Linked DNA regions of Chloroflexus aurantiacus J-10-fl. The protein of the gene in region 1 interacts with the protein of each later gene in a pairwise test. Links are inferred from orthologs where the notes say so. Each region holds a gene or a part of one and is shown in the gene's direction. Other genes may lie near its edges. The genes, in order: sucD and sucC.

Region 1 (11,422 bases):
CTACGTCCGTCAATGCGGTTGGCGCAACCTGATGCTTGCCGCCAACCGCCGCCTTGTCTATGCTAGTAGTCATGGAAGCACATGCCACGGCGGAGCAGATCGAAGCGGTCTGCGCTGAAATCCGGGCGATGGGATTCACTCCACATCCGATGCCTGGGCCAACACGCACAGCCATCGGAATTACAGGAAATCAAGGCCCAATTGAACAGGCCGGACGATTACAACGGTTGCCCGGCGTGAGTCAATTGATCCGGGTCACAGCACCCTACAAACGGGTGAGCCGGGAATTCAAAGAGCTGGACACCGTTGTCGACGTTGGTGGCATTCCCATCGGTGGATCGGGCATTACCATCATTGCCGGGCCATGTACGGTCGAAAGCCGCGAACAGACCTTCAATGTAGCAAGAGCGGTACAGGCCGCCGGTGCAGTCATCCTCCGTGGTGGGGCCTATAAACCGCGCACCTCACCCTATTCCTTTCAGGGATTGGGGGAGGCCGGCTTACAAATTCTGGCTGAAGCACGGGCGTTAACCGGGATGCCGGTGGTCACGGAAGTGATGGACACCGAGACACTACCGCTCGTCGTGCAGTATGCCGACATGCTGCAAATCGGTGCGCGCAATATGCAAAACTACTCGCTGTTGCGGGCAGTTGGGCGTACCCGCCACCCGGTACTACTCAAACGCGGCTTTGCGGCTACCGTGAAGGATTTGTTGCTGGCGGCAGAGTATATTCTGGCCGAAGGTAACCCAAACGTTGTTTTGTGTGAACGAGGTATTCGCACGTTCGATGACAGTCTGCGCTTTACCCTTGATCTGGGAGCGGTGCCCTTGATCAAGCAGCTTTCGCACCTACCGGTCATTGTTGATCCGTCGCATGCCAGTGGTCGGGCCGACATGGTGATTCCGATGGCGCGAGCTGCCATTGCTGCCGGCGCTGATGGTTTGATCATTGAGGTGCATGACAATCCAGCTTTTGCCGTTTGCGACGGGACACAGTCACTGGTGCCTGAGAGTTTTGCCGATCTGATGAAGCAATTGCATCGGGTAGCAGCAGCCATCGAGCGACCTCTGGTGCGTTGTGACGTAGCTCAGACAAAGTAGCAGTTGTTTCATAGCGCGCTGATATAGGCTTCTGCTCGTGCACAATAGACACACCTGACAATTAATAGCAGTCTAACCATCCGGGCAAAGTCCGGCAGGTGCCATGTGCATCCAAATATAGAGCACGACAGGCGCGGAAGCATGGCTTCCCAACGCCAGACATCTGACACATGGATACTGAGCACGGCAGAGATACAATACCAGCAGAGTTGTTCACGACCTGGACAACAACGACATAACGAGGTACCCAGTGGAAACGCGGCGCTGGCGGGATCTGGATTGGGGCATTTTGGTCAGTGTAGCTGTCCTGCTGATTATTGGCAGCCTGGCACTCCACAGTGCAACCCTGAATGCAGTGGCCGGTAATGGCTTACCATTACGTCCGGTCTTCGGACGTCAAATCGTATATATCGTTGTCGGCCTGATCGCCATGGTCGCCATGATGTCGTTTGATTACCGCTTGCTTTCCAGCCTGGCGCGCCCACTCTACGTCAGCACAATACTACTACTGGGTGCGGTATTGGTAATCGGCCGCGTAAGTGAAGGTGCGCAGAGCTGGATTGCCATCGGTGAACGAACGTTTCAACCTGCTGAACTGGGCAAACTCGTGCTCATCATTGCGCTGGCCACGTACTGGCAGCACTACGCTGATCGTGGTGGAAGCTGGCTGGTGCAGATAGGTGGATTATTGATCGCCGGTGTACCAATGGCGTTGATCTTTATCCAGCCCGACCTGGGCACAACGCTGGTTCTGGCCGGCATCTGGCTGACGATGGCGTGGGGTGGTGGCATGCGGTTGGTCCAGTTGATCACCCTGTTCATTGCCGCCATCCCACTCGCATGGATCGCGTGGCACTACGTGCTCGATACCTATCAGCAAGTTCGGCTCAGTACATTCTACTACTTGCTCACTAATCCGGCGGCTGTTGATTTTAATGCCGCTTATAACGTCATTCAGGCACTCAATGCAATCAGTTCCGGCGGTCTGACCGGCACCGGCCTCACCCGTGGCCTGTTCAGTCAGGGCAATTACGTGCCGGTGCAGCACACCGACTTCATCTTCGCTGTTATCGGCGAAGAATTAGGGTTTATCGGTGGTGTGGTGCTGATCATCTTTCAGGCGGTCGTACTCTGGCAGACCCTCTCTATTGCTGGCAAAGCGCGTGATCAGTTTGGCCGATTGATAGCGCTCGGTATTTTCGGGATGCTCTTCAGTCACACCGTCATCAACATTGGCATGAACATGAGTCTCCTGCCGGTAACCGGTCTGCCATTGCCGTTCGTCTCGGCGGGAGGCAGCTTTATGGTGACCACCCTGATCGCCATTGGCCTGTTACAAAGTATCAGTCTTCGCCACCGACATATTGCTTTCTGATGCAGTTTTACCGATTGTCTGATCTCACCATACACATTAACCGTATCTTGCTACTGCGCAGTGGTAGTGCGAACCAAGGCCTCAACCTCGGCGAGCGATGGTAACGCAGTTCGACCACCGAGTCCGCGTGTCTTGAGCGCAGCCGCTGCGCTGGCGAAGCGTAAGGCTGCCGGCAATGGATCATTGCGCAACAACGCGAACAGTAAGGCACCGTGAAAGACATCACCACAACCGGTTGTGTCCACCGGCGTAGTGGGAAAGGCCGGCGTGTGAATGAGTTCACCATTGTGACAGGCCCAGCTACCGGCTTCACCGGCGGTAACGACAACCAGTGTACGATACCGTTCAGCCAATGCCTGAGTTGCCATTACTATGTCGGAAAGGCCGGTGACTGCACGGGCAAAATTGGCAGAGACGACAATATCATCACAGAGTGGTAGTAATTCCAGCACTGTTGGATTGACCCGCTCGGCATCAATCATTATTCGTCCTCCAGCAGCCCGTACCTGACGAGCCGCAGAGAGAGCCGCCGGTAGGTGAGAGTCAATCAACAACGCACGGGTTTGTCCTGCCAGTTCGGCAGGAAATGAGAGATCGGCAAACACCGTCGGCTCGTTGTACCACCATACCGTTCGCCGATCACTCCCGGGTTCGGCCAACACGAACGCAATATGCGAAGAGCCACGACCGGTCACAACGAACGAGGTGTCAACCCCGAATCTGGTCAACTCGGCCTTGATCGCCATACCGTAGTGATCATCGCCAACAGCACTGACCAGCGCTACCTGAGCACCGAAACGGGCCATGGTCGCCAGCGCAGTCGCGACCGGCCCACCACCCATCTCCGTATATCCGGCAAGCGGTTGCTTCTGACCTAACACCGGTGACGTTGCAGTCACGCCGACAAGATCCCAACTGGCAATTCCCACGCCGATAGCATCAAATCGCGTCATACCCTCTCCTCTGCGAGCACATGCCTATCATTGCTGTTCAGCAAGCAGCTTGCGCGGCTATGCTACAATAGCATCGTGAATGATGTCAGAACCTGGCGCCAGTCGTCAAGAGGAGCCTCGTCGTGGAAGATCTAATCGCACAGGTGCGGTCACACATAGATGCCCTGGTTGGATTACCGGTTGGTACACCCCTGGCGCATCCACCAGTCCCACCTGCTTCAGATACCCCTATTGCCAGTTTTATCGACCATACACTGCTCAAGCCTGAAGCGACAGTTGATCAGATTGACCGGCTGTGCAGCGAGGCCGAGCGTTACCGGTTCGCCAGTGTTTGTGTCAATCCGCGTTATGTTGAACGTTGTGCGCGTGCGCTCAGCGGTTCGGCAGTGCGGGTCTGCACGGTGATAGGCTTCCCGCTCGGAGCCACCACAACAAAAGTGAAGGTCTTCGAGACAGTACAGGCTATCGGGCATGGGGCACGTGAAGTAGACATGGTGCTGGCGATTGGGGCACTTCGCGGACGTGAATATCACGCTGTGGTTGATGATATTCGGGCTGTTACCGATGCTGCCCATGCCAGTGGCGTATTAGTAAAAGTTATTCTGGAAACTGGCCTGTTGACCGATTTTGAGAAGGTGATGGCCTGTATGCTGGCAGTACGGGCGGGTGCCGACTTTGTGAAAACCAGCACCGGTTTCGGGCCGGGTGGGGCGACCGTTGCCGATATTCGCCTCATGCGGGCAGCGGTAGGGCCGACCATTGGCGTCAAAGCATCAGGTGGCGTGCGTTCACTGGCAATGGCCCAGGAACTGATCGCAGCCGGGGCAACCCGAATCGGCACGTCGGCAGGTGTTGCCATTGTGCAGGAGGCTGAAGGCACAAACCTTGAACCGCGAAATAGCGACACGTATTAAGATAAAGCATATCGCATCGTATATCTGTACTTTATTAAGGAGGAACGAGTGAGCATTCTGATCGATGCCAACACCCGACTGTTGGTACAGGGAATTACCGGTAAAGAGGGTGAATTTCACACCCGCCAGATGATCGAGTATGGGACAAATGTCGTTGCCGGCGTCGTCCCCGGACGTGGTGGTCAGAAGGCGATTGATGGCCGAGTGCCTGTCTTCAATACAGTAGCGGAAGCAGTCGCTGCAACCGGCGCCAACACTGCGGTTATCTATGTGCCTGCACCCTTTGCGCCCGATGCCATTCGCGAGTCGGCAGCCGCCCGTATTCCGCTCATCGTGTGTATTACCGAGGGCATCCCGGCACTCGATATGGTCAGTACCTACGCCTTTGTGCAAGAGTGCGGCGTGCGCCTGATCGGGCCGAACTGTCCCGGCTTGCTTACGCCAGGAGCAGCCAAAGTGGGCATCATTCCCGGTAACATCGCGATGCCCGGCCCGGTTGGGATCGTGAGCAAATCGGGTACCCTGACCTATGAAGCGGTTGATGCGCTCACCCGGCTGGGCATTGGGCAGAGCACTATCGTCGGCATTGGCGGCGATCCGATTATCGGGACAAATTTCATTGATGTATTAAGCATGTTTGAGGCTGATCCACAAACTGAGGCGATTGTTCTGATTGGCGAAATTGGTGGTACCGCCGAACAAGAGGCCGCCGCTTACATTAAGGCCCATGTGACGAAGCCAGTGGTAGGCTTCATTGCGGGCCAGACAGCGCCGCCCGGTAAACGCATGGGACACGCCGGTGCGATCATCAGCGGTGGCGAAGGAACCGCCCAGGAAAAGATCGCCGCGCTGGAAAGTGTTGGGGTGCGCGTTGCCCGGATGCCAACCGATATTGCCGGCCTGGTTAAAGAGGCGCTTAGCGCCCGTGCCGGGTAGGCTGGGTGATAGTAGTACGACGCACGGGAAGAGGGTGGGTTAGAAATCCACCCTCTTCATCTTTGATCGGCCAGATAATTGTGATCAGCAAGGGTGAGCGTCGGATCACGGGGTATGAACCCTGCGACACTAGACTTGATAGGAGAGATGCCCGACTCAGGTCGTGGTTGAGCTGTGTCGGGTAGACGGCAACCAAACTCAACCTGCGCAGGTCTTGGCGGATGACCGGGATGCAGGCAAGGCGAGCGTCGTCTGTCGCGGCCAAACCCTGCATCAACGCGCTTGACTCAGTGGAATACGCAATTCAACCGTTGTCCCCTGACCGATCTCACTACGAATACGCAGATCGGCACCAATCAGACGTGCCCGTTCTTTCATATTCAACAGGCCGAGACTACCGCGATTCACATAGCCACTTTCCACCGCAGCAACATTGAAGCCCCGCCCGCGATCACGCACACTGGCTACAAAGTGATCCTCTTCAACATACAAATAGATAGTGATCGTATCACTGTGCGCGTGCTTGCGGGCATTATTCACCGCCTCTTGCAAAATAATGAAGACGGCTGCTTCAACTTCGGGTGACAGGCGTGGCACCTGAGCCGGTGCTTCCAGGCGCAACTTCGTATCACTACCAGATGGATCGCGCCAACGTTCAACGTACTGTTGCAATGTTGCCAGCAGACCCTGCGTTTCGAGGCCGAGAGGACGCAACTCGAACAGTAACGTGCGAATGTCGTGGGTCGTTTTTTGCACCAGTTCAGCCAGGGTATCGAGTTCAGCCGGAACTCGTTCAGGCATGGCCTTGAACAGACGCTTAATGAACTCAATATTCATCGCGATTGCCGCGATACTCTGAGTGGGGCCATCGTGCAAATCGCGCGCAATAGCGTGGCGTACCTCGGCCTCTTTCAGCAACAGCCGGTCACGCTCTTCCTTCAGCCGTTGATAGAGGCGGGCATTCTCGATAGCAATGGCCGCCTGAGCCGCCAGCGTTGTCAGCAATTGCATATCCTGATCGGTGAACGGCTGACCGTTCGCCTTATTCAACAACTGCATGGCACCGATCACCCGATCCTTCACCCGCATCGGCACACACACTATCGAGCGGGTGACAAAATCGGCTTCACGGCTAATCGCATCGTACCAGCGCGGATCGTGTTCGACATCATTCACAATCTGACCAACGCCATGCGTCACCACCCAACCGGCAATCCCACGATCAGCCGGCATCCGATACTGACGCTGCTCGCCGGGAATTTCGAGGACTAACTCATTCGTCTCTTCATCGAGAATAAAGATTGAGCAGCGCTCGGCCCCAACAACTTTGGGGGCGCGTAACTTAATATCGTTCAGCAGACTGGCGAGATCGAGATTCACTGCCAGTGACTGGCCGATCTCGTAGAGTAGATGCAGCTCGCGTAAATCCCGCTCGGCCCGGCGCAACATGGCCAGCTTATCGGCTTCACCACCAATTGCCCGCACCAGCAGCACAAGCAACTCCTCATCCAGGGGTGGATGCCCCCCCGACTGCTGATTGTTACGGCTGACCACCAGGTGCAGCAGTCCCACACCCTGCCCGCCGCTCTGTAATGGCAACTCGATAAGGTCACGCCCCTCGTCAATCGAATACGAGCCGACAATCGGTTCGCCATTATCGTCACGACGGGTGAAGCCATCGCGCGCCTGCTCGATCAACAACAACGTTTCAGCATCGAGTTTGCCGTGCATCACCTTCGTCGTTTCACCGTATGGCGAAACGTAGAGCAATGCACCGGCCTGAGCCGGCCAGAAAGCGATCAGGCGATCAAGCGATGCCTGCAAGAGATCAGCCACTTCGTGGTGACCGCCGGCAATAAGCAGTTGACTGAGCGTTTCCAGTTGGCGCTGATTGATCGCAAGCGGCGGCATAAGGCACCTCGAATTGTGGCAAGAGTTTCCGATCCAGTAATATGTATAATGCGTATTATAACGTATGAGGGCGTATATTGTAATGGTACTGTAATCATAAATACCTCGCCTGTCAATGGAGTAGCGCCTGTGGAACGGTTTAAAATTTGTCATCGTCACGAATTACTACCAGGTCAGATGCGATACGTTGAGATTGATGGACTGCCAATCGGGATCGCCAATGTTGGTGGTGACATCTACGCCTTTAGCGACAGTTGCCGACACGAAGGTGGCCCACTCTCGGCGGGGGTATTGATTGATCACACCGTCACATGTCCCTGGCACGGATGGACATACGATGTGCGTACCGGCAAGAGTATCGTGCCACCGGTGGGGCTACGTATCGCTACCTACCCGGTTGAGATCATCAATGACGAGATCTATGTGCTGATTGACTGGCCATCGTCTCAATGAGCCAGAGCACATTCGTTGGTAACGCACCGCATCCCCGTTCCCTACCTCATCGGCCTGGAACCTCGCCGGCAAGTGCATGTTGCATCTACATACCTGAAACATCCTCTTGACAAACGTGCCGGTAGTCTCATATAATAAATTGCACAAGCATCTATTTCATACAAAACTATTTTGAGTAAAACAAAAATCGCCGCGCCCTTCCCAGCTCCGTAGCGCCCAACGTGCGGCCAGTGCAATGACGCCGCTTCACGGCATCCCCGACCGGATGCCGCTGTGTTGAGAGAGCACTATTCGTGCAAAGGAGCTTTGTGTAAGACCGCGCATGTTTCTCCGCCTGATGCACCTCATCCTTGCGATTGGGGTGCTCTTTGGTGCAACGATTGCACCACTCTCCTCGGTTGCGTTCGCCGATCACACGCCATTACCAGCGTCAGTTAACCTGGCAGGTGATTTACAGTCGGAAGCGACCGGCGGCGCCTGTGGCGATTGGGATCCGGGATGTGCCGCAGCGGCCTTCAGCGCTCAGGGTAACGGTGTCTATCTGTTCGTCTCGCAGACGATTCCAGCAGGGAGCTACGAATACAAGATCGCAATGGGGAGCTGGGCTGAAAACTATGGGGCTAATTTTCAGCAGAATGGCCCCAACATCCCGGTGACGCTCGGCAGTGCACAGAGTGTACGGTTCTACTACGATCACAAAACCCATTATATCGCCGACAGCGTGCGTAACACTATCTACACCGTACCGGGTAACTTCAACGACGAGATCGGGTGCAGTGGTGACTGGCAACCAGATTGTCTGCGCACGTTCATGAGTGATGTTGATGGTGATGGTGTCTTTACATTTGCCACTGACGCCATTCCACCCGGCAATTATGAGTTCAAGATTGCCACAAATGAGAGCTGGGCAAACCCAAATTATGGCGCATTTGGGAACAATGTTCCCTTTACAGTTACCGGCCCGGCAACCGTCATTTTTAGCTTCAATACGGCAACTACGTATGTTGGTGTGGAAGTACGTAGTGCACTCCCGCAGCCTGACAACAATGTGGAGTGGGACGGCGTTTACCACAACTCGCGCGATCCTCTTTATCGCACGCCGGGAGGTGCTGTACCTGCCGGTACACCGGTGACAATTCGGCTCCGCACCTTCCACAATGATGTCACGGCGGTAACCCTGCGGGTGTACGATGTCAATGCCGGGGCACAGCGGTTCATTCCGATGAGTGTCGTCGCTGCCAATACCGACTGTTACGGCGATTATGGGCCACGTCGGTGCGATTTCTGGGCGGCTACGCTGAATGAGGCGCAACCGAACAACCTCTGGTACCGCTTTATTGTCACCGATGGCAGTGATACCGACTATTACGCCGATAACACCGCAGCGCTCGATGGCGGCAGCGGACGTATGACGGATGATGTCGTTGACTTCAGTTATGCCTTGATGTTCTACGATCCGGCATTCACCTCGCCAAACTGGGCACGAACGGCAGTCATCTACCAGATTTTCCCTGATCGTTTTCGCAATGGCGATCCGCATAACGATCCGCAAGACGGTGACATCCGGTACGATGATCCGGTGATTACGTTGGGTTGGGGTGAATTACCTGAAGGCTATTGCCGTCACTATGCCGACGCAACCACCAATTGTCCGTGGCGGTTTGACACGACCCCACCGGCCTGGAGTCCAACTATCGAAGGGCCACGGGGACGTGATTACTACGGCGGTGATTTGGCCGGCGTGATCGAGCAACTTGACTACCTCCAGCAATTGGGCATCACGACCATCTACTTCAATCCCATCTTTGCCGCCGGATCGAACCATCGCTACGATACCCGTGATTACTATCGCATCGATCCCTATCTTGGCAATAACGGCACCTTTGCGCACCTGGTTCAGGAGGCGCGGCGGCGTGGGATGCGAGTGATCCTCGATAGCGTCTTCAATCACATGTCGTCGGATAGCCCCTTCTTCGACCGCTATAGCCATTACACGACCCTGGGTGCCTGCGAGTCACTGGCCTCGCCATATCGCACCTGGTTCAACTTCCGCACGAATAATGTTCCGTGTACGAGCGACGATTATGTCGGCTGGTTTGGCTTCGACTCCATCCCCGAAATCAACAAATCAAACCCGGATGTGCAGAGCTACTTCTTAACCGGAGCCAACAGTGTGACACGCTTCTGGCTACGACGCGGTGCCGCCGGTTGGCGCCTGGATGTGATGGGAGATGCCAGCTTCCCGGCAGGCTATTGGGAGACATTCCGCACCGTCGTGCGCCAGACCAAACGAGACGGTCTGATTATTGGTGAGTTGTGGCAGAAGGACTCAACATTGCTGCGCCACCTCCGTGGGCAGACTGCCGATACAACGATGAACTACCGTCTGCGTGATGCGGTGATCGGCTTGCTCCTGCCTGGGGGAACGTTTGACAGCAAAGGGTTTGGTGACAGTGGCCGGGTCATCAGTCCATCAGAATTCTTGAGTCGACTGGCCTCGATCCGTGAAGACTACCCGGATGCAGCCTACTACACGCTCATGAATCTGCTCGGCAGCCACGATACGGAGCGGATTCTGTGGACGCTTACGCCTGGACAGGAGACACGCGCCGATAAGGAATTCAATGCCGCTAATCTGGCAGAAGGTAAGCGGCGTGTCCAACTGGCCTCTCTGATCCAATTCACCGTACCCGGTGCACCGACCGTGTATTACGGCGATGAAGTAGGAGTCACCGGCGATGATGATCCAGATGACCGCCGCACCTATCCCTGGCCTGATCAGGGTGGTACACCCGACACCAACCTTCTGAACCATTACCGCAGCCTGACCGAGCTGCGCAACCGTTATCCGGTGCTGGCGAAGGGTGATTTCACACCGCTGCTGGCCGACGATGCCGCAGGCGTTGTGGCCTATGGTCGAAAGTATCGCAATAAAGCCGCGTTGGTGCTGATCAATCGCAGCTCAACAACGCAGACGATCACGGTACCCGTACAGGGCTTTCTGCCCAATGGGGTAGAACTCTGCGCGCTGTTTACCGTTGGCAATCAGCTCGACGAGACGGTACAGGTCGTGAACGGGAGCATCCAGATCACGCTGAACCCGCTGAGCGGTACGGTGCTGATCAGCGAGCCGGGAGCCGATCTCACGCCACCGGCGGCCCCCACCAACCTCCAGGTCACCGAAGAGGGTGATCGGTCGGTAAGCCTGAGCTGGCAGCGGCCCAGTGGTGGAGCACAGGCGTACAACATCTACCGCAGCCCGGTTAGTGGCGGTGGTTGGGTCAAGGTCAATACTGCGCCGGTAAGCGGTCTGAGCTTTACCGACACCACGGTAGAGAACGGGCGAACCTACTACTTCGTTGTCCGTGCGCTTGACGCCGTCGGGAACGAAGGGCCAGCTTCGGCGGAAGTGAGCGCTCTGCCGCACTACCGGATTGGGTGGGCCAATTTGCAATGGCCACCGGCGATCTCACACACCGTGTCGGCCATCAACACCACCCCGGATATTTACGGGCAGGTCTGGATCGACGGTGTAACCAGTCAGCCCGGCGCGACACCTGGCCTGCGTGCTCAGGTGGGATACGGCCCGCAGGGCAGTGATCCCCGTGGGAGCAACTGGGTGTGGGTGGAGGCTACCTTCAACGTTGATGCCGGCAACAACGACGAATTCAAGGCGCAACTCCAGCCCGAAACGGTTGGCACCTTCGATTACGTCTTCCGCTACAGCACCACCAACGGACGCGACTGGCTCTACGCCGACAGCAGTGGGCCGTTCAG
Region 2 (11,446 bases), 610 kb from region 1 along the record:
TTAAACAACCCATACGCTGCTTGCGTTTGCACCTGAAATATAGTACACTTGTTCGGTAACAGGTTCATTCTCCTGTAGAAACCGACGTTGTGCAGAACATGTAAAACGGGATTGACGTATTTTAGCCAAATGACACGACATGGGCGGTGTCGGGCGCACAAGGGGAAGCATCTGGCTGGCGAACCTCTGCGTCGTAGTGGCGGTGTCCGTCTCGTGCGCCAATTCTGACTGTATCGTATGCCTGCTGGAACAATCACTGCAATTCGGCAACAAACGAACGACGCGCAGCGTGTGAATATCTTTATCGACGGTGAGTTTGCGATTGGGATTAGCCTCAATACTCTCACCCGTATGCGCCTGGCGGTTGGCGTGCATCTCGACGATCACGGCTGGCAACAGCTCGTTGCTTGTGAAGAGGCTGATCAGGCGATGCAAAAGGCCCTGCGCCAGCTTGAACGACGACCACGTTCCGTCAATGAAATCTATCGCTATTTGCAACGCAAAGGCTTTCGCGAAGCGATCTGTCAACAGGTCGTTGCCCGGTTACAGGAATTAGGCCTGCTCAATGATGCCGACTTCGCCGAGCGTTGGGTCGCAAACCGGCGTACACTGCGCTATCGAGGTGAACGGGCTTTGCGCGCAGAACTACGCCAGAAAGGGATTGCACCCGAGTTGATCGAGGATGCACTATCCGGCGAGAAAGACGAACTTGGGGAAGCGTTGCGGGCAGAGCAGGCAGCTCGTGCTGTGTTAGCGCGTTACCTCAGGCATACTGACTGGCTGACGTTCCAACGCCGACTGGGTGGATATTTGCTGCGTCGGGGTTTTGCGAGCGATCTGGTGCGTCCACTGCTCCTGCGCCTCTGGCGAGAAGCGCATCCTGCTGACGACATCGATGATGAGGAACCCTATTGAACAGGTCGTGATTGTCCTGACATGCTCATACACGCACGGCGCGAGCGAGTACCCCTTGACCGGCAAGAATTGTGATAAGCGTACCTTTCAGCGTACCGTGAACCTGATTGCAGGGGCAATGTGCAGGATTACTTCGCTTGCAGTTGCAATGACGTTATTTGAGCAAAGGTCGCTGTTTGAGTAGAATACTGTGAGTGAAAAGGATACCAGGACGGTAAGGATTTATCTTTATGGCAGAAGTACAGTTTCTCGGTCATTCCTGTTTTCGATTACGCGGTCGTGATGGCACTATCGTCTGCGATCCCTACCATCGCTCAATCGGCCTCGATATTGGCCGACCCACCGCAACCATTGTGACCGTCAGCCATCACCATCCCGATCACGATAATGCTGCCGCTATCCGCCCGTTGCGCGAGCGCGTGTTCGTGGTTGATGGTCCTGGCGAGTACGAAATCGGTGGTGTCCTGATCACCGGTGTGCGTACCTTCCACGATCAGGTAAAAGGTGCCGAACGTGGGTTTAATACGGTCTACATCATCCATCTGGACGATCTGGTCTTTTGTCACTTGGGCGATCTTGGTCATGAGTTGACAACCGGTCAGCTCGAAGAGATCGGCTCCAATGTTGATGTCCTGTTTGTGCCGGTGGGGGGTGGTGAGACGATTGGGTCAGCACTTGCCAGTAATGTGATCAGCCAGATTGAACCACGGTTTGTGATACCGATGCACTATGCGATGGGGCAAACAAATTTCGATCCTCCCCTGGCGCCCTTGGAGAAGTTCATCAGTGAAATGGGATTGAAAGAGTATACGGCTGAAGACAAGTTTGTGATCAATGCCAACGCACTACCGGCTGACGAAGAACAGACGCGGATTGTCATTTTACGACCGGTGAATGGCTAACGAACGGGTTTTGTTTGTGGTATACTAAGCGATTGAGGTGAAAAACGCTGTCTTGATCAGGGACATATTTGACCGTTCGTATCATCACTAAGCAACGATTGTGAAGCATGCAATCGTCCTGGATACAAGTGAAACGAGTACCGGTGTGGGTCGGTTCAACCCGAAGGTTGACCGACCCACAAATCTTTAAGACGGGGAGTACTGCTCTATGACAAAGTACATTTTTGTGACAGGTGGTGTGGTTTCATCCGTGGGGAAGGGCATTGGTGTCGCCTCCATTGGCCGCCTGCTGAAGAGTCGTGGCCTTTCAGTTTCGGTTATGAAGCTCGATCCGTACCTGAATGTCGATCCGGGTACGATGTCACCGTATCAGCATGGTGAGGTCTTTGTCACGGCTGATGGAGCTGAAACCGATCTCGATTTAGGTCACTATGAACGATTCATCGATGTCAATCTCAGTCGGCTGAGCAACGTCACCACCGGTCAGATCTACTCGGCGGTTATCGCGAAAGAGCGGCGGGGTGATTACCTTGGCGGAACGATTCAGGTTATTCCGCATATCACCAACGAGATCAAGTCGCGGATTGGGTCACTGGCCAGGAGCAGTCAGGCCGATGTAGTGATTGTCGAAATTGGTGGTACAGTTGGCGACATTGAAAGCCTGCCGTTTCTGGAAGCCATCCGCCAAATGCGTAAGGATGTCGGGCGCGACAATATCCTTTACATTCACGTAACGCTACTGCCACATATCAGCACTGGCGAACTTAAGACAAAACCGACCCAACACTCGGTGATGGCGCTGCGCAACGTTGGAATTAGCGCCGACATCATCCTCTGCCGGGCCGACCGTCCGATTGACGATGAGATTCGCGAGAAGATTGCCTTCTTCGCCGACGTGGACGTGCGGGCTGTCATTCCGGTGCCGACGGTCGACTCGATCTACGAAGTACCACTGGTGCTGGAAGATATGGGATTAGGCGATTATCTGGTCGAACGGTTAGGGTTACCGGCTACCCCGCCCGATCTCGAAGAGTGGCGCGCACTCGTTGCCCGCATCCGTCAGGAAAAGCGGCGGGTGCCAATCGCACTGGTCGGCAAATATGTCGAGCTGCACGATGCCTATATCAGTGTCGTTGAGGCACTGCACCACGCCGGTCTCGAACAATCGATTGATATTGACATTCGTTGGATTGCCGCCGAGGAAGTGGAACGGGAAGGGCCGGCGCGCTTGCTGTCGGGAGTGTATGGGATACTGGTGCCGGGTGGTTTCGGCGAACGAGGGATCGAAGGCAAGATTGCGGCTGCTGACTACGCCCGGATTCACGGCATCCCCTATCTGGGTCTTTGTCTGGGGATGCAATGCGCCACCATCGCCTTTGCCCGCCATGTCCTCGGCACCCACGACGTCAACAGCACCGAATTCAACCCCCAGACTGCCCATCCGGTGATTGATCTGATGCCCGATCAGCGCGACATTACCGAAAAGGGTGGCACCATGCGGCTGGGTTTGTACCCATGTGATTTGGTACCGGGGACGCGAGCGCATGCCGCTTATGGCTGCGACCGGGTAGAAGAACGCCATCGCCATCGGTTTGAGTTTAACAATCGCTATCGCAGCGTGCTCGAAGCTGCCGGTCTGGTGATCAGTGGTATCTCACCCGATAAGCGGTTGGTCGAGATCATCGAACTTCGCGACCATCCCTGGTACGTTGCCAGTCAGTTCCATCCCGAATTTCAGTCCCGGCCCGGCAAACCGCACCCGCTCTTCCGCGGCTTTGTAGCGGCAGCCGCGCAGACACTCCTCGCCGGCGAAGCGCGCCAGTTGCCGCTGGTGGAAAGCACGTCGTAGTGCGGAAGCACAGACAGCGGATATGTAGCGTCGGTTTGGAGGTGCGGGAGCATAGCTTCCGCACCTGGTGTGTTTTGTCACACCAGCCTCCTTTGAACGTAGCGCATTGTGGTCTTACGGAGAGAGGCAATGTCGATAAGGCGCGCGTATCCCTGATGAAGAGGGGTAACCACAGATAGTCGCGGATGGTAAATTCGTCCTAATCCGTTGTAGCTTTGGACATCCGTGGTCAATACAAAACAGGCGCTGCTGGTGATCATGGGTGAAAGGCGTTCCGCACTGCTGGTAATGCCGTGGTGGTAATCGCGTTGGCAACAGGAAATCAGGCTCACATCAGGATAGCCAGTGCATTTAAAACATGTGGCTTGGCAACGTTGAAAGAGCATCGGATTACAATCCTCACGAACCATTGAAGTGTCAAAAATTTTGTCGCATCTTTCGACATCTCAACAACTCATGAGATCAAGCAAAGATCAATCTCATGCACATAGTTTGCACAGGCAAAATGTTTGACATCTCGCCGATCCCTGTGATACTATTCCGGCAGTTATATGGTAGATATCCCGTGAGTATAGGCGTTCTCTTCTACCAAAAGATCGTGATGCGGGCAGTGGAGATTTGGCATGAAGTTGCATGAATATCAGGCTCGCGACCTGTTAGCCCGTTTTGGTATTCCGGTGACAGGTGGCGGGGTAGCGGTTACACCGGTGGAAGCACGCACCATCGCCGCAGAGATCGGCGGCCCGGTCGTGGTGAAAGCCCAGGTACATGTTGGTGGACGTGGTAAGGCTGGTGGTGTAAAGCTGGCGCAAACCCCAACTGAGGCCGAGCAGGTTGCCAGACAGATTCTTGGCATGAACATCAAGGGGTTGACGGTGGAGAAGGTATTGGTTGCCGAAGCGGTGAGCTACAAGCGCGAGCTGTACCTTTCGGCCATCCTTGATCGCGGCAGCAAGCGCGTGATGATGATTGCCTCGGCTGAAGGTGGGGTTGAAATTGAAGAAGTAGCGAAGACGAACCCCGACGCCATCATTAAGATTCCGGCCCATCCAACGATGGGTCTGCTCGATTTTCAGGCCCGGGAACTGGCATTTCGCATTGGCTTAAACGATGGCAAGCAAGCGCGTCAGTTCGCACAAATTGCCAGTGCTCTGTATCGAGCTTTTGTTGAGTGTGATGCCTCACTGGTGGAGATCAATCCGTTGGTTGTCAAGGCCGACGGCAGCCTGCTTGCCCTCGACTCGAAAATTCTCCTCGATGAGAGTGCGCTATTCCGCCATCCCGATCTGGCTGCCCTGCACGATCCCTCTGCCGAGCCGGAAGCTGAGCGGCGTGCCCGCGAAGCGGGTATCACCTATATTAAGCTCGATGGCAACATTGGCTGCATGGTCAATGGTGCCGGTCTGGCGATGGCCACCATGGATGTGATTAAGCTGTCAGGTGGCGAGCCGGCCAATTTCCTTGATATTGGTGGTGGTGCCGGCAAAGAGAAGGTCAAAGCCGCTTTACAGATCATTCTCTCTGATCCAAACGTGAAGGCGGTGTTGTTTAATATCTTTGGTGGGATTACGCGGGTCGACGAAGTGGCACGCGGGATTATTGCTGCGCTCGAAGAGGTGCCAACCGATGTGCCGATGGTGGCCCGGCTGGTGGGGACAAATGAAGAAGCCGGACGGGCACTGCTGGCCGAGTCGAAGTTGATCCCTGCGGCAACGCTGGCTGAGGGTGCGCAGAAGGCAGTAGCAGCCGCTCGCGGTGAGTTATAAGTATCGATCAAGATTGCGGCGAGCAGCGGCAAGTAAGTCTAGCTCGCGCCGGTCGGTTGTCTCCTGTGTGAGACGTTCGAGCCGGATACGCCATTCGTCAAGGATGGCCGTTGCTCGCCCGGTCGCAATTGGCCCGACTGCCGCAATCCACTCACAATCACGGGCCAACAGCGCAAGTTGTAGTTCGACTTCAGTATAGCGACAGGTTACAAACGGTAAGCGCTCGGCCCGCGCTGGTGGGTAATCGGTACCGGCAACAAGCTGCAACGGCTCGCGCTTAAATAAACCGGCTAATAGCGTAATGGTACGCTCTCCAGGCACTGATAGCCCCAACTCGATATGCGATACTGCTACTCGCGAAATGGCGAGCCGTTCGGCAAGCTCTTGCTGAGTCCAGCCCAACTCATTGCGGAGGCGGGCAATCCGTTGTCCTATTGGTTCGTTCATACAGGCACATGGTAACTCACTTAGCAGACACACAACTCGTTTCATTGTATAGTAGCACCGTTTGTCGCAGTGCGAGAACGTTTGCTCGTGCTGGTTTTGTGCTGCTAACGTGAGAGGATAACAAAGTATGGCTCCAAAGCGTGCGTTGATCACCGGTATTACTGGTCAAGATGGCAGTTACCTTGCCGAGTTCCTCCTTGCCAGGGGGTATGAGGTGATCGGCATGGTGCGTCGCTCGAGCACCGTCAATTTCGAGCGTATCAGGCATATTCAGGACAAAATCACGCTGGTAAGTGGCGACCTGCTCGATGAAGTGTCGCTGATCCATATCCTGCGCGAGCATCGCCCACACGAGGTGTACAATCTGGCTGCGCAGTCGTTTGTGCAGACATCGTGGCCCCAACCTGTGTTCACCGGCGAAACGACCGCTCTGGGTGTGACCCGCTTACTTGATGCGGTACGGATTGTTGACCCCGAAATCCGCTTTTATCAGGCGTCGAGCAGTGAGATGTTCGGCAAAGTGGTGGAGGTGCCCCAGAAGGAGACGACACCTTTTTATCCGCGAAGCCCCTACGGGGTGGCTAAGGTCTATGGTCACTGGATCACGGTCAACTATCGTGAGAGCTACGGCATGCACGCTACGTCGGGCATTCTGTTCAATCACGAGAGTCCGCGTCGTGGTCTCGAATTTGTGACGCGCAAGATTTCTCATGGCGTGGCGCGAATTAAACTCGGTCTCGATGAAGAACTACGCCTGGGTAATCTTGAAGCGCGGCGGGATTGGGGGTTTGCCGGCGATTACGTGGAGGCAATGTGGCTGATGTTGCAGCAGGATCAGCCAGAAGATTACGTGATCGCTACCGGTGAGACCCATTCGGTTCGTGAGTTTTGTGAACTGGCATTTGGTTATGTTGGTCTTGACTATCGCGATTATGTGGTGATCGATCAGCGCTTTATGCGTCCGGCTGAAGTCGATTTGCTGATCGGTGACGCCAGCAAGGCTCGCCAAAAACTGGGCTGGCAACCACGCACTACGTTCCCTGAACTGGTGCAGATGATGGTTGAGGCTGATCTACAGTTAGTTAAGGAGCAGATGCGATGAATCAAGCTGAGACTCGGTTGATCGAGGAAGGATGGGCAGCATTGGTTGAGCGTCTGGGTCTGGCGAATGCAAGTCGGTTTATTATGTTGCTGGATCGACGCACTGGCGGTGCGCGTCAGCATCTCCAGTCATTGTGGGGGGTGCGACCTCATCCGTCGCACCGTTCGCAACCTCCGGTTGTCAATCATTCTGACTCGTAACTCACCTCGCATCCGGTCTCAATCCGCCGCTCTGCCCGGATATGGGTAGAGCGGTTTTTTTGTTTCATCACCGGAATATGCCAGGTTGCAGTATCGTGTTTCACGCCAGTGTTACCTGCATGTATACCAACTCTTGCTCAACGACAGGCACCGGCATACTCTCTGTGTTAAAGTACAACTGGCGTGCCGCTGTTCATCCCAGCGCCGCAGCGCATCCCACTTTGCGTCACCTGCAGAGGCATCCCTGTTGGTCAGGAATGTACCATGACCCGGTATGCTCCTCGCCCTACTATGCTAGCAGCGTGTAGTTCAGACGATAATCACCTGCGCCCCATGCTGTGCCCACCGCTATGCCAGTGCTGCCCGCATCTTTGCACCAGCGTTGCATCAGTCACCATACCGGTCGTAGGGGCAACGTGCGGGATCGTTGCGATCATCTGACTTGTCAAATAAAATGGCTTCTACATCGAACTGGCAAACAGCGCTGAGGCGCGTCTGTGGTAAGATGAACAGTGACATCATCGCAGCAAAGGACTCATCGCTATGTTTGACTTTGATCCTACGTCTGCACTCCGCATATTGGCCGCCGAAGTGATGCTGGTGCATTCCAGTGAAGAACTGGCAAACGGTGATCAGCGGGCGGTGCGTTGTCGAGGGCAGTTACTACTGGAGGCGCAGGCAGCCCACGATACTATTGTTGCCCGTGCCCAGGCGCTTGGGTATACGCCACTCTTTCAGCACGATCCTATCGGGGCCGCGATTTTGTTTATTCCGACACCGCCGAAGGCTCCGCCGTCGCGACTCTGGTTAGCGGTCTTGCTCTTTGTGCTGACGATTGCCTCGACGATGCTGGTCGGCGGGCAGGAATATATCGAAAGCACCGGTCAGATTGTCTTCAACTGGGGCTACGCTCTGAGTTTTAGTGCGTCGTTGCTGGCAATCCTGCTTGCCCATGAACTCGGCCATTTCATTGTGGCCCGACGTGAGGGCGTGGCCGTCAGTTATCCGTTCTTTATCCCGATGCCGTTCTTTTTACTCGGCACCATGGGTGCCTTCATCGCGATTAAAGACCTCGTTCCGAATCGACGGGCACTGCTGGCAATCGGTATTGCCGGTCCACTCGCCGGATTAGTCGTCGCCATTCCGGTTCTGGCAATTGGGCTGAGCATCTCGGAAGTGAAGCAGGTAGTGCCGCTCCCTGGCAGTTTTACCGAAGGCAATTCATTGCTGTATGCCGCAATGAAGATTCTTATCTTCGGGCGCTTCCTGCCCTCAGGCGGCGAAGATGTCTATCTCCATCCGGTGGCCCTGGCCGGTTGGGCCGGTTTGCTGGTGACCGGTCTGAACCTGCTGCCGGCTGGGCAACTCGACGGTGGTCATATCTTTTTCGCTCTGTTTGGTGCACGAGCGGCACGGATTATGAGCATGATCGTTGCAGTTGCTTTGCTGGGACTGGGATTTCTCTGGTCGGGCTGGTTCATCTGGGCGGTTATGGTCGCGCTGATCGGTCAGCAGCGTAGCCCGTTGCGCAATGAGATTTCGCCGCTTGAGGGGCCATGGCGCTGGCTGGCGTATCTTGGTCTCTTGACGTTTATTCTGGTCTTCACACCGGTTCCGATTACGGTCATGACGCCGTAAGTGTGGGTGATACGGAGGTCACATGAAGCTCTTAACCTATCGGTATGGTGGGGTTGAACGGGTTGGTGCCCTGCGGGGCGATGAGGTGATCGATCTGTCGGCGGTGGCAGCGTCCATGCTCGATCTGATCGATGGTGGGCCAGAGTTACTGGCTGCGGCACAGCAGGTCGTCGCTACGGCGGAAGGAGGGGTGCGCTGGCTGCGGTTGAGTTGCGTGCGCCAATTCCGCGCCCGCGCAAGAACATCATCTGTCTGGGGATGAATTATGCTGCTCATGCGATTGAGTCGTTGCGGGCGAAGGGGTTGCCGGAAAAGCTGCCCGAATACCCCGTCTTCTTCAGTAAGATGCCCACGGCAGTCAATCATCCCAATGCACCGGTACCGTTGATGGCTGATGTCTCGGCGCAGCGCGACTGGGAGGTTGAGCTGGCGGTGATTATCGGGCGGCGTGGGCGGAATATTCCGGCAAGTGCTGCGCTCGATTACGTCTTCGGCTATACCATTATGAATGATGTGAGCGCACGCGATCTTCAGACGCGCCATCAACAGTTTTTCTACAGCAAGAGCCTCGACGGTAGTGCCCCGCTGGGACCGTGGATTGTCACCGCTGATGAAATTCCCGATCCACACGCGCTCGGCATCCGGCTGCGCCTCAATGGCGAGCTGGTACAAAATTCGGTGACGCGCGATATGATCTTTGATATTCCCACCTGTATTGCCACCTTCAGCCGTGGCGTGACGCTCGAACCGGGTGATATTATTGCGACCGGTACACCTTCGGGGGTCGGCATGGGCATGACGCCACAACGCTGGTTGAAGGTAGGCGATGTGATGGAGGCCGAGATTGATGGGATTGGGGTGCTGAAGAATGTTGTAAGTGAGTAGACCAGGTTGCCCCTATTCCATATCCACGGCAGACGAATGCACAGAGCATTTTTCTGTGCATTCGTGCTTTAAAACCTACGTACCCGGCATAGTTCAGCCATCAGGCAATTGTCGTCAGATAGTGAGCAACATGATATAATGCGCGCCGATGTTAGTAGTTACATACAACACTAAGGAGTAATCATGGATCGACGGGTGGTGGTGACCGGAATGGGGGCAATCAGCCCACTTGGTCTCAGCGTAGCCGAACTCTGGCAGGGGATCGTCGCAGCGCGGAGCGGCGTCGGTCCGATCACATTGTTCGATTCGACCGGTTTTGATACCCGGTTTGCCGCTGAGGTGAAGGGCTTCGATCCCACGAATTATATGGATCGCAAAGAGGCGCGACGCACCGACCGCTTCGTGCAGTTTGCGGTGGCTGCGACCAGAGAAGCGTTACGCGATGCCGAGCTTGAGATCACGCCCGCCAATCGTGATGAGATCGGGGTCTTTATTGCCAGTGGGATCGGTGGCATTGGCACCCTCTCGGAGCAGTTAGACGTTCTGCGCAGTCGCGGGCCGGGGCGGATCAGTCCCTTCCTCATTCCGGCGATGATCACCAATCTGGCCGCCGGTCAGGTTTCCATTGTCACCGGTGCCCGTGGGCCGAGCTACTGTGTGACATCGGCCTGTGCGAGTTCAGCCCACGCCATCGGCGAGGCGGCAGAGACCATTCGCCGTGGATGGGCAAAGGCGATCATTGTTGGTGGCAGTGAAGCCAGCATTACCCCTATTGGCGTCGCCGGCTTCAATGCGATGCGTGCCCTCTCGACGCGCAACGAAGACTATGCCCACGCCTCACGACCATTTGACGCCGAGCGTGATGGGTTTGTGATGGGTGAGGGTGCAGCGGTACTCATCCTCGAAGACCTTGAATTCGCTCTTGCCCGTGGTGCGCGTATTTTAGCCGAGGTGGTGGGGTATGGTGCAACATCTGATGCCTACCATATCTCGAATCTGGCCGAGGATGGCGAAGGTGTCGCACGGGCGATTCGGTTGGCCCTGCAGCGGGGTGCTCTGGCACCAGAGGATGTGGATTATATCAATGCGCACGCCACCTCAACTCCGGCTGGTGACCCGGTTGAGACAACCGCTATCAAGCAGGTCTTCGGCGGACGCGAGAAATCACCGCCGGTGAGTGCCAGCAAGTCGCAGTTCGGTCATCTGCTCGGTGCAGCCGGTGCTATCGAAGCAGTTGTGACTATCCTGGCGATGCAGAACAATCTCCTGCCGGCAACCATCAATCTTCAGCAACCAGACCCGGCCTGTGATCTCGATTTTGTGCCCGGTCAGCCGCGTCCGGCTCGGATTGAGGTGGCCCTAAGCAACTCGTTTGGCTTTGGCGGACACAATGTGTGCCTTGCCTTTCGTAAATACCACGGATAGGCGCTATGAGTGATCGACTGGCCGAACTTGAGCGGGCAATCGGGATCACCTTTCGTGATCGAACGCTGTTGCAGACGGCATTTATGCACCGTTCGCTGTTCAACGAACAGCCGCATCTGCTGAATCACCTGACCGACAATGAACGGTTAGAGTTTCTCGGCGACTCGGTACTCCATTTTGTAACCACAACCTGGTTGTTCGAGACCTTTCCCGACCAGGATGAGGCCACCCTGACCAACTGGCGGGCCGCGTTGGTGAGCACGAAGGGATTGGCAGAATGTGCCGCTCAGTTCAATCTAGGCCAGTATGCCTATCTA

The links.
Region 2: the proteins of sucD (region 1) and sucC interact in binary tests that used the Escherichia coli proteins (3 or more experiments, as listed by UniProt). The link is inferred for Chloroflexus aurantiacus J-10-fl from one-to-one orthologs.

What each region holds. Positions count from the first base shown.
Region 1 is NC_010175.1:941,869-953,290, forward strand. Bases 3,392-6,337 are described here. They hold sucD (succinate--CoA ligase subunit alpha), read left to right. Parts: upstream 3,392-4,393; coding sequence 4,394-5,281; downstream 5,282-6,337. Other genes in these bases: CAUR_RS03635 (sugar kinase), read right to left, coding at 3,392-3,431; deoC (deoxyribose-phosphate aldolase), read left to right, coding at 3,554-4,345; CAUR_RS03650 (GAF domain-containing sensor histidine kinase), read right to left, coding at 5,555-6,337. Outside these bases: aroF (3-deoxy-7-phosphoheptulonate synthase), read left to right, coding at 72-1,103; CAUR_RS03630 (FtsW/RodA/SpoVE family cell cycle protein), read left to right, coding at 1,354-2,478; more of CAUR_RS03635, read right to left, coding at 2,529-3,391; more of CAUR_RS03650, read right to left, coding at 6,338-7,192; CAUR_RS03655 (Rieske (2Fe-2S) protein), read left to right, coding at 7,322-7,645; CAUR_RS03660 (alpha-amylase family glycosyl hydrolase), read left to right, coding at 7,983-11,422. UniProt on the Escherichia coli protein: Succinyl-CoA synthetase functions in the citric acid cycle (TCA), coupling the hydrolysis of succinyl-CoA to the synthesis of either ATP or GTP and thus represents the only step of substrate-level phosphorylation in the TCA.
Region 2 is NC_010175.1:1,554,769-1,566,214, reverse strand. Bases 3,391-6,360 are described here. They hold sucC (ADP-forming succinate--CoA ligase subunit beta), read left to right. Parts: upstream 3,391-4,289; coding sequence 4,290-5,432; downstream 5,433-6,360. Other genes in these bases: gmd (GDP-mannose 4,6-dehydratase), read left to right, coding at 6,007-6,360; CAUR_RS05865 (helix-turn-helix domain-containing protein), read right to left, coding at 5,427-5,879; CAUR_RS05875 (CTP synthase), read left to right, coding at 3,391-3,666. Also shown: CAUR_RS05885 (regulatory protein RecX), read left to right, coding at 238-915; CAUR_RS05880 (MBL fold metallo-hydrolase), read left to right, coding at 1,146-1,817; more of CAUR_RS05875, read left to right, coding at 2,026-3,390; more of gmd, read left to right, coding at 6,361-6,981; CAUR_RS05855 (hypothetical protein), read left to right, coding at 6,978-7,181; CAUR_RS05850 (site-2 protease family protein), read left to right, coding at 7,725-8,819; CAUR_RS21480 (hypothetical protein), read left to right, coding at 8,842-9,081; CAUR_RS05845 (fumarylacetoacetate hydrolase family protein), read left to right, coding at 9,078-9,704; fabF (beta-ketoacyl-ACP synthase II), read left to right, coding at 9,888-11,129; rnc (ribonuclease III), read left to right, coding at 11,135-11,446. UniProt on the Escherichia coli protein: Succinyl-CoA synthetase functions in the citric acid cycle (TCA), coupling the hydrolysis of succinyl-CoA to the synthesis of either ATP or GTP and thus represents the only step of substrate-level phosphorylation in the TCA.